Regions from separate parts of the Pseudomonas sp. DW-iso17 genome, predicted to be linked through region 2. Evidence: predicted binding sites of a transcription regulator. Region 2 holds the regulator's gene; each other region holds the start of a gene.
What was found. Region 2 encodes FliA, which starts transcription of late flagellar genes. Its sites were predicted from a motif close to CTAAAGTTTNNNNNNNNNNNGCCGNTAA; they were not measured.
Positions count from the first base shown of each region.

Region 1: a site for FliA is predicted at 1,290-1,317, ahead of AC4PS6_RS19340 (methyl-accepting chemotaxis protein). Genes of this name have one in related genera too.
Region 3: a site for FliA is predicted at 2,118-2,145, ahead of flgM (flagellar biosynthesis anti-sigma factor FlgM). Genes of this name have one in related genera too.

Region 1 is NZ_JBZXEA010000032.1:258,759-262,030, forward strand. Features, by position in the region: gene AC4PS6_RS19340 (methyl-accepting chemotaxis protein) at 1-1,223, opposite strand, end outside; gene AC4PS6_RS19345 (undecaprenyl-diphosphate phosphatase) at 1,450-2,280, shown strand; gene AC4PS6_RS19350 (DUF1294 domain-containing protein) at 2,277-2,660, shown strand; gene AC4PS6_RS19355 (MmcQ/YjbR family DNA-binding protein) at 2,649-3,005, opposite strand; gene AC4PS6_RS19360 (LysR substrate-binding domain-containing protein) at 3,002-3,272, opposite strand, start outside.
Region 2 is NZ_JBZXEA010000041.1:26,144-29,415, reverse strand. Features, by position in the region: gene flhF (flagellar biosynthesis GTPase FlhF) at 1-673, shown strand, start outside; gene fleN (flagellar synthesis regulator FleN) at 779-1,612, shown strand; gene fliA (RNA polymerase sigma factor FliA) at 1,609-2,349, shown strand; gene AC4PS6_RS21045 (chemotaxis response regulator CheY) at 2,517-2,891, shown strand; gene AC4PS6_RS21040 (protein phosphatase CheZ) at 2,910-3,272, shown strand, end outside.
Region 3 is NZ_JBZXEA010000018.1:2,362-5,633, reverse strand. Features, by position in the region: gene cheR (protein-glutamate O-methyltransferase CheR) at 1-226, opposite strand, end outside; gene AC4PS6_RS13955 (chemotaxis protein CheV) at 269-1,201, opposite strand; gene flgA (flagellar basal body P-ring formation chaperone FlgA) at 1,276-2,040, shown strand; gene flgM (flagellar biosynthesis anti-sigma factor FlgM) at 2,182-2,505, shown strand; gene AC4PS6_RS13940 (flagella synthesis protein FlgN) at 2,554-3,024, shown strand; gene AC4PS6_RS13935 (flagellar brake protein) at 3,121-3,272, shown strand, end outside.

The DNA.
Region 1 (3,272 bases), on a different contig from region 2:
CCACGGCCTTGCTCCCCGGCACGGGCGGCTTCGATGGCGGCGTTGAGGGCGAGCAGGTTGGTCTGGTCGGCGATGGAGCGGATCACCTCCAGTACCCCGCCGATCTGCGTGCTCTCGCTGGAGAGCGTGCGGATCACCTCCACGGCCTGGCTGATAGTGGTGGAGAGCTGGTCGATCTGCTGCAAGCTGCCGTCGATATTGACCTGGCCCTGTTGTGCCTGGGCCTGGGCATCGCGCATTTCGCTGGCGGCGTGCTCGGCATTCTTGGCCACGTCCTGCACGCCGTAGGTGACTTCGTTGATGGCGGTGGCCACCAGTTCCATCTGCTGGGACTGCTGCTGGCTGCGGTCGTGGGCCTGGCTGGCGTTGTGGCCCAGCTCGCTGGACGACTGGCCCAGGGCGTTTGCGCACACCTGCAACTGGCCGACCACCTGGCGCAGCTTGGCGGTGAAGCTATTGAAGTGCTGGGCCAGTTGCGTCAATTCGTCACGGCCGTGGGTATCGAGGCTGTGGGTCAGGTCACTTTCGCCACTGGCAATATTGCCCATGGCATTCACCGCGGCCTGCAACGGCTGCACGATGCTGCGGGCAATCAGCACCACCAGCACGGCCATCATCAGCGCAATGCCCAGGCCAATGGCCGAGGCTTTCCACACCTGGCCCCTGAATTCGGCCTGCACATCGTCCACGTAGACCCCGGAGCCGATAATCCAGCCCCAGGGTTCGAACAGTTGGATGTACGAGGTTTTCTCTACCGGCGCTTCGGCGCCGGGCTTCGGCCAGCGGTAGTTGACGATGCCGGCGCCCTTGGCCTTGGCCAGGCTCACGAATTCGTTGAACACGGCGAAACCGTCCGGGTCGCGAATCGCCGAAAGGTTCTGGCCGTCGAGCTTGGGGTTGGCCGCGTGCATGATCATCACGGGGGTGAGGTCGTTGATCCAGAAGTAGTCATCGTGGTCATAACGCAGCCCGCGCACCGCGCTCAGGGCCTGTTGTTGCGCGGCGTCGCGAGTCAGTACGCCGGTTTTTTCCAGGCTCTGGTAATAGCTGAGTACGCCACTGGCGGTCTGCACCACGTGCTGGGTCTGCTGGCGCTTGGCCTGGTAGAGGTCGCCGTGGATCTGGTTGAGCATTAACAGCCCCAAGGCCAGCAGCATCAACACGGCGACTATCAGGATCAGCCAAAGGCGGCGGCTGATCGACATGCTGCGCAAACTGTTCATCGTCCTGTCACTCCCTGCTCTTTATAATTGTGGTGCTGCTTCGAGATTTCCGGCGTGTCTGATAGGCTTTCGGCCCGGAATCGAAAAACCTGAGTACTGCCTGATTTTTCACGGAATTTTTGCAGACCGGCGTTGAGAATCAACTGCGGGCGCTTGTGTGCGCTCGTCGTCAGTGAACTTAAAAAAGACTAAGAGGCATGCCACGCGCATGACCTTTGGAGACAGCATGGATTTTTGGACCGCCATACAGGCATTGATTCTCGGCATCGTCGAGGGGCTTACGGAGTTCTTGCCGATCTCCAGCACTGGCCACCAGATCATCGTCGCCGACCTGATCAATTTTGGCGGCGAGCGTTTCGAAGCCTTCAACATCATCATCCAGCTGGGCGCGATCCTGGCGGTAGTCTGGGAGTTTCGGCGCAAGATCTTTGACGTGGTCATCGGCCTACCGACCCAGCCCAAGGCCCGGCGCTTTACCGTCAACCTGATCATCGCCGTGTTGCCGGCGGTGGTATTGGGGGTGATTTTTGCCGACCTGATCAAGCACTACCTGTTTAACCCGATCACTGTAGCGACTGCCCTGGTAGTGGGTGGCGTGATCATGTTGTGGGCCGAGCGCCGCCAACATGCAGTGCGGGCTGAAACCGTCGACGACATCACCTGGAAAGACGCCCTCAAGGTCGGCCTGGCCCAGTGCCTGGCGATGATCCCGGGCACTTCGCGCTCCGGTGCAACGATCATCGGCGGCCTGTTGTTCGGCCTGTCGCGCAAGACGGCCACCGAATTTTCATTCTTCCTGGCCATGCCGACAATGGTTGGGGCGGCGGTGTACTCGGGTTACAAGTACCGCGATCTGTTCCAGCCGGCGGATTTTCCAGTGTTCGCCATTGGTTTTGTCACCTCGTTCATCTTCGCGATGATTGCGGTCAAGGGCTTGCTCAAATTCATCGCCAGCCACAGCTACGCGGTGTTTGCCTGGTACCGGATTGCCTTTGGCCTGGTCATCCTGGCGACCTGGCAGTTCGGCTGGATCGACTGGACTGCGGTCAAGCCATGACTATCCAGCACCCACGCCTGAAGGCGCTGATCTTTGTACTGCTGTGTGCCGCGCCGCTGCTGGGCTCGGCCTTGCTGTGGTATCGCGGCGAAACGGCGATTCCGTTGATGGCCTACGGCGTGGTCAGTGTGGTGGCGTTCTTTCTTTATTGGAGCGACAAGCGCAAGGCGCAGACCGAAGGCTGGCGCACCCCGGAAAACATCCTGCATGCGGTGGAGCTGGCGGGCGGTTGGCCGGGGGCGTTGATTGCCCAGCAGGTGTTCCGGCACAAGACGCGCAAGGTGTCTTACCAGGTGCTGTTCTGGGTGATTGTGCTGTTGCACCAGGTGTTCTGGCTGGACCAGCTGTTTCTTGGCGGCACCTTGCTGTCAATCCTCTAGCCACAAGCCAATCTGTGTGCGCTTGGGCAGCTTGCTCACCACCAACTGGTGGGAGCGCTGCAACAAGCCACGCAGTTCCTCTGCGCCCAAAGGATAGGGCGTGTTCATGATGACCCACTGCGCCCTCGCCAGGTAAGGCGCCGGGTGAATGCCCGGGCGGTCGACGTGACCCAGGAACAGTTCTTTGTCGACCTTGAAGGCCAGCGACTCACCGCGCAGGTTCTGCAAGGCGAACATCTTGTTGCCAGCAACCGAGAACACCCGCACGCCGCCCCATTTATAGTCTTCCCGTGCGCCTGGCAGGCTCAGGCAAAAACGTGCGACTTGTTCTTCCGTCATGCTCATAACAGCCGATCTCCACAGCCTTTGAAGCCTTCTTCCAGGTAGTCGATCCAGGCCCGGATGGCCGGCAGCACGCCGCGCCGGTGCGGGTAGACCGCTTGCAGCCAGCCGCCTGGTAATGACCATTGCGGCAGCAGTTGCACCAGGCGGCCGCTGGCCAGTTCTTCTTCGCAGTACATCATTGGCAGCACCGTAAAACCCACGCCCATCATTGCGCTGGCCTTGCGCACGATAAAGTCTTCGATGCCCAGGCGCGCCTCCATCACTAGC
Region 2 (3,272 bases):
GGAAGAGGGCGGTGTGATCGCCATGGTCGGCCCCGCCGGCATGGGCAAGACCACCACCCTGGCCAAGCTGGCCGCCCGTTATGTGCTTAAGTACGGCGCACAGAATATCGCGTTGGTGAGCATGGACAGCTACCGCATCGGCGCCCAGGAGCAGCTCAAGACCCTGGGCCGCATTCTCAACGTGCCGGTGACCCATGTCGACCCGGGCCAGTCCCTGGCCAATGCCCTCGAGCCGTTGCTGCGCAAGCGCGTGGTGCTGATCGATACCGCCGGCCTGCAAGCCAGTGATCCAGCGCTGCGCATGCAGCTCGAAAGCCTGGCCGGGCGTGGCATCAAGTCGAAAAATTACCTGGTGCTTGCAACCACCAGCCAGAAACAGGTTCTTACCGCTGCCTATCACAGCTACAAGCGTTGCGGCCTGGCCGGCTGCATCCTCACCAAACTCGACGAAACCGCGAGCCTGGGCGAGGTATTGAGCCTGGCCATCAGCCATGAATTACCGGTTGCCTACCTCACCGACGGGCCGCGGATCCCGGATGATCTGCATCTGCCGCGCCGTCATCAGTTGGTCAGCCGTGCCGTGAGTGTGCAAATGCAAGACGAGCCTAGCGAGGAAGCGATGGCCGATATGTTCGCCGACCTTTACCACCACCCGGCTAAACGGGTGGGTTGAGGCAGGATGAACACCGTGAAATGTACCTACATCGATGGTCTGCAAGCGATTCACGCGGCCAAGCCATGTAGCCTGCGTCTAAGCAAGACAAGGTAAAGAAATAAAATGGGCAGCATGCATCCCGTACAGGTGATCGCGGTGACCGGCGGCAAAGGTGGCGTCGGGAAAACTAACGTGTCAGTGAATTTGTCCCTGGCCCTGGCAGAGCTTGGCCGTCGCGTCATGCTGCTGGATGCTGACCTGGGCTTGGCGAACGTGGACGTTCTCCTGGGGCTGACACCCAAACATACCCTGGCCGATGTGATCGAGGGCCGCTGCGAGCTGCGCGATGTGCTGCTCCAGGGCCCTGGTGGCATTCGCATCGTGCCGGCGGCCTCGGGCACCCAGAGCATGGTGCACCTGAGCCCCGCGCAGCATGCCGGGCTGATCCAGGCGTTCAGCGACATCGGCGACAACCTCGACGTGCTGGTGATCGACACCGCCGCCGGGATCGGCGAGTCGGTGGTCAGCTTTGTGCGCGCAGCGCAGGAAGTGCTGTTGGTGGTGTGCGACGAGCCCACCTCGATCACCGATGCCTACGCGCTGATCAAACTGCTTAACCGTGACTACGGCATGAATCGCTTCCGCGTGCTGGCCAACATGGCCCAGAGCCCGCAGGAAGGGCGCAACCTGTTCGCCAAGTTGACCAAGGTCACGGACCGCTTCCTCGATGTGGCTTTACAATACGTCGGCGCAGTTCCCTATGACGAGTGTGTGCGCAAGGCCGTGCAAAAGCAGCGTGCGGTCTATGAAGCGTTCCCTCGTTCGAAATGCGCACTGGCGTTCAAGGCCATTGCCCAGAAGGTCGATACCTGGCCGTTGCCCGCCAACCCGCGGGGGCATCTGGAGTTTTTCGTCGAGCGTTTGGTGCATCAGACGAGCGCAGGACCGGTGCTATGACATCCAGCGGCTACAACCTTTACAAAAAGTCGGCACGTGACAGCCAGGGCGAATTGATCGAGCGCTATGCGCCGTTGGTCAAGCGCATTGCCTATCACCTGTTGGCGCGCCTGCCCGCGAGTGTGCAGGTTGAAGACTTGATCCAGGCCGGCATGATCGGCCTGCTTGAAGTCTCGACCAAATACGACGCCAGCAAGGGTGCCAGTTTCGAAACGTATGCGGGTATCCGTATTCGTGGCGCGATGCTCGACGAGGTGCGTAAAGGCGATTGGGCGCCGCGTTCGGTACACCGCAATACGCGTATGGTCAGTGATGCAATTCGAGCAATTGAAGCAAAAACCGGTCGTGACGCTAAAGATCATGAAGTTGCGGCCGAACTCCAATTGAGTCTCGACGATTATTACGGGATTTTGAACGATACCTTGGGCAGCCGCCTGTTCAGTTTTGACGACCTTTTACAGGACGGCGAACACGAAGGGCTGCACGAGGACGGCGCGAGCGCGCATACGGAGCCGTCACGCGACCTGGAAGATGAACGTTTCCAGGGCGCGTTGGCCGATGCAATCGCCAACTTGCCGGAGCGTGAGCGGCTGGTGCTGGCGCTGTACTACGACGAAGAGCTGAACCTCAAGGAAATCGGTGAGGTCCTGGGGGTCAGCGAATCGCGTGTCAGCCAGTTGCATAGCCAGTGCGCAGCCCGCTTGCGGGGGCGATTGGCCGAGTGGCGCGCGCGCTGACAGGCAGTGTGGGGGCACTGCAGACGCTGCCGTGAGATCGCAAGGTTTCGCGGCTGTGTGCCGTGGTGCCCTGGGCAGTCCTTTTTGTGTAACGCCTGTTGATTGAAATGGCGCGTCCAGGTGCTGGGCGCGTTTAAGACTGCTTGGAGGTCGAATTGGACAAGAACATGAAAATCCTCATCGTTGATGACTTCTCAACGATGCGGCGGATCATTAAAAACCTGTTGCGTGACCTTGGGTTCACCAACACGGTCGAGGCGGATGACGGCCTGACGGCCATTCCGATCCTCAACAGCGGGAGCATCGACTTTCTGGTAACCGACTGGAACATGCCGGGCATGACCGGTATCGACCTGCTGCGCCATGTGCGCGCCGATGAAAAACTGCGCAGCTTGCCTGTGCTGATGGTGACCGCCGAAGCCAAGCGCGAACAGATCATCGAAGCCGCCCAAGCCGGGGTCAACGGTTATGTGGTCAAACCATTCACGGCACTGGCCTTGAAAGAGAAGATCGAGAAAATCTTCGAACGCATCCACGGCTAATGCCATCGCGGGGGAGCTATGGAGCATAACGAAACGTCACAGGGCGACTTTGAGTCGACCCTGAAAAAACATGCTCACCAGTTGGTCGACAGCCTGGAAAAAGGCCAGTTCGCCGATGCGGTGCAGTTGATCCATGAGCTTAACCAGACCCGTGACCGCGGCCTGTACCAGGAAGTGGGCAAGCTCACACGCGAGCTGCACAGCGCAATCGTCAATTTCCAGATTGACCCGCGCATGCCCCAGGCCGAAGAAATTTCCCAGATTACCGACGCCACCGAGCGCCTGTCCTATGTGGTCAGGCTGACTGAGGCGGCGGCCAACCGCACCATGGACCTGGTGGAAAACGCCACGCCCCTGGTCAACGGCATGGCCACCGAAGCC
Region 3 (3,272 bases), on a different contig from region 2:
AGGTTTCGTTGGTGGTCATGGCATCGACCACCATTTCCTTGAGCCCACTGCGCGGCTGCCCCTGGATCCGCTGGACCAACTCACCCAGGGACTTGATGCCCTGCTGTTCCATCAGCTTGTTGAGACGGCTGGATACCAGGTACTGCTTGTTTTCACCGAGCAATATGCCACAGGCTTTTTCCAGGAAGACCCGGAACTGTTCGAAATCCAAATTACCCGTAGACAATGATGCCGCCTCTTAAATCGTGTGACCGCCGGGGGACATCCCCTAGCCGTGATCTGCTGCCTTGATCCGGTCGACTACCCGGGATGCGAGGTCATCAGGACGGAATTTGGCCAGAAAGTCATCCGCACCGACCTTCTTGACCATTGCCTGATTGAATACCCCCGACAACGAAGTATGCAGGATGATATGCAATTTTTGCATGCGTGGATCGTTACGTATCTCGGCCGTGAGCGTGTAGCCATCCATTTCCGGCATCTCGATGTCAGAGATCATCATCAAGAATTCTTCTTCGGGCTTCTTGCCTTCGTCCGCCAGCTTGCGCAGGTAATCCAGGGCTTGGCGCCCGTCATTTAGGGCCACCACCTCCACCCCGACGGTTTGCAGGCAACGCGTGACCTGCTTGCGCGCCACGGAAGAGTCGTCCACGGTCAACACGCGCAGCGAAACCGCCTTGTGTGCCGTTTCGGCATCCACCACCCCGACGGAGATGGTTTCCGAGGTGGGGGCCACTTCGGCGAGGATCTTCTCCACGTCGATGATTTCCACCAACTGGTTATCGACCCGCGTCACCGCCGTCAGGTAGTGATCGCGCCCCGTGCCCTTGGGCGGCGGATGGATCTCTTCCCAGTTCATATTGACGATGCGCTCCACCGAGCGCACCAGGAAACCCTGGGTCTTGGTGTTGTACTCGGTGATGATCACGAAAGGGTTCTGGCGGTCTTGCAAACCCGCTGCCCCCGTGGCCATGGCCAGGTCAAGAATCGGAATGGTCGCGCCCCGGATGTTGGCCACGCCACACACCACCGGACTGGACTTGGGCATGATCGTCAACTTGGGACATTGCAGCACTTCACGCACTTTAAACACGTTGATGCCATACAACTGATTGCCATCCAGGCGGAAAAGCAACAACTCCAGGCGATTCTGCCCTACCAGCTGTGTGCGCTGGTTTACTGAATCCATTACACCTGCCATGCCCAGACTCCTAAATCCTAGGGGTACGACGCGTACCCAACACTAAACGGCACGAGCTTTGCTATTTACTGAGTATGGATATTAAAACGACAGTTTCCCGACACCCTGGCCGCTCACGCTACCGCAGACTGCTCTGCGCCGCGATGGCGCTGCTTGTCTCGGGCCTGGGCGTCACGGCCCGCGCCGACAACGTTACCCTGCCTGATCTACTTATCGGCGTCACCCAAGGCTTTCTTGAGTTCACTGTAGAAGATTATCTGGCGACCACCCAGACGCCGGGGCGTTATGAAATTCAGGTCAACCAGTTGGACCCACGTTTGCGCATGCCAATGTGCGACAAGGAATTGACAGCCACCCTGGAAAGCCCCGCCCAGCCTATCGGCCGTGTGACCGTGAAGGTGCGCTGTGAGGGCGCCTCGCCCTGGACGGTATTTGTGCCGGCGCAGGTCAAGCTGTTTCGCGACGTAGTGGTAGTGGCGCGGCCATTGAAGCGCACCGGCATCATCGGCTACGACGATGTGGCGCTGCGCGAGAGGGACATCAGCTTGATCAACCAGGGCTACCTGACGTCACTGGACCAGGCCGTCGGGCAAAAACTCACCCGCCCCGTGGTCACTGACCAAGTCCTCACACTGGTTCATCTGGAACAGGCGGAGGTGATTCGCAAGGGTGACCAAGTGGTGATTTCCGCCAGCAGTGGCGGCCTGAACGTCAGGATGCCGGGCGAGGCGTTGTCCAACGGCGGCATGAGCGAACAGATCCGTGTCAAGAACCTCAACTCCAATCGCGTGATCAAGGCGCGGGTCACGGCGCCAGGCCAAGTCGAGGTGGCGCTATAGATGACTGGAATCAAATGCCAGCTTTTCCTACACTGTGTGCTGGATATTGAGCCGAACAGGTTTATTGTCAATCGAGCCTAAAGTTTGCCCGGGTATGGCCGAAAACATGGCAAGCGTCCAAATACCCAGAGGTTTTTCAACATGGTCATTGATTTCAGTCGTTTGAATAACACCCCGGCCTTGCCCGGCAATACGCGCACCGGCGGTGCCAAGGACAGCGTAGAAGCCAAGCCGCAGCCCTTGCCTGCCAAAGCAGAGCAGGCCGCCGCCAGCCAGAGTGGGGAATCGGTACACCTGAGCAATGAGGCTCAACAGTTGCAGAAGGTCACTGACTCGCTGCGCGATCAACCCGTCGTCAATAAAGCCCGCGTGGCCGAGTTGAAACAGGCTATCGCCGATGGCAGCTATAAAGTCGACAGCAACCGTGTAGCCAGCAAGCTGCTCAACTTCGAAGCCGAGCGCTAGGCAAAGGCCTGCGCAGGGCTTTTGGACGCTTAAAACCCAAGGCCAGCCATGCACCACGACGAACATTTGCTCCAACTGATCATTGATGATCTGGCGCCGACGCAACAATTGCTCGAGCTGCTCAAGGAAGAATCCCTGGCCTTGTACGGCCGGGATATGCCCTTGCTGGAAGAAATCCTGGCGCGCAAACAGTCGCTGATTGTCTTGCTCGAACAGCACGGAAAGAAGCGCAGCGAGATTCTGATCAGCCTGGGCCTGCCTGCCGACCACGATGGCCTGGCACAACTGGCCAGCCACTCTTCAGTCGGCGATCAACTGCTGGCACAGAGCAAAGAACTCAATCATTTGCTCGCACAGTGCCAGGAAGCCAACCTGCTCAACGGTCAGTCGATCCAGCTTCAGCAAGCCACGACCGCCAATCAGCTGCGCATACTGCACGGCGGAGAGCCTCCGGCCCTGTATAACGCCCAAGGCTCCACCTCACGCCTGGTCAAGCCAAGCACCCGCAGCCAAGCCTGACACCGGTTTACAGCGCGACCTATCCAAGGCGCGCTACATACTGGCAAAATGCCGGTTCTTGCGTGTAGTCGTATTTTGCCTGGAGATGGAAGAACCGTGTTCAACGCCCTTAATGCGGAAGATGCACCGCAGCCACCCAAGGTGCTCACCACGCCTCTGGAAATCGCCAGCACGTTGCGGATGCTGCAAGAAAGCCATGACCCGCTGATCATCACTTTCCACGAACGCAGCCAGCGGTTCCAGAGCTA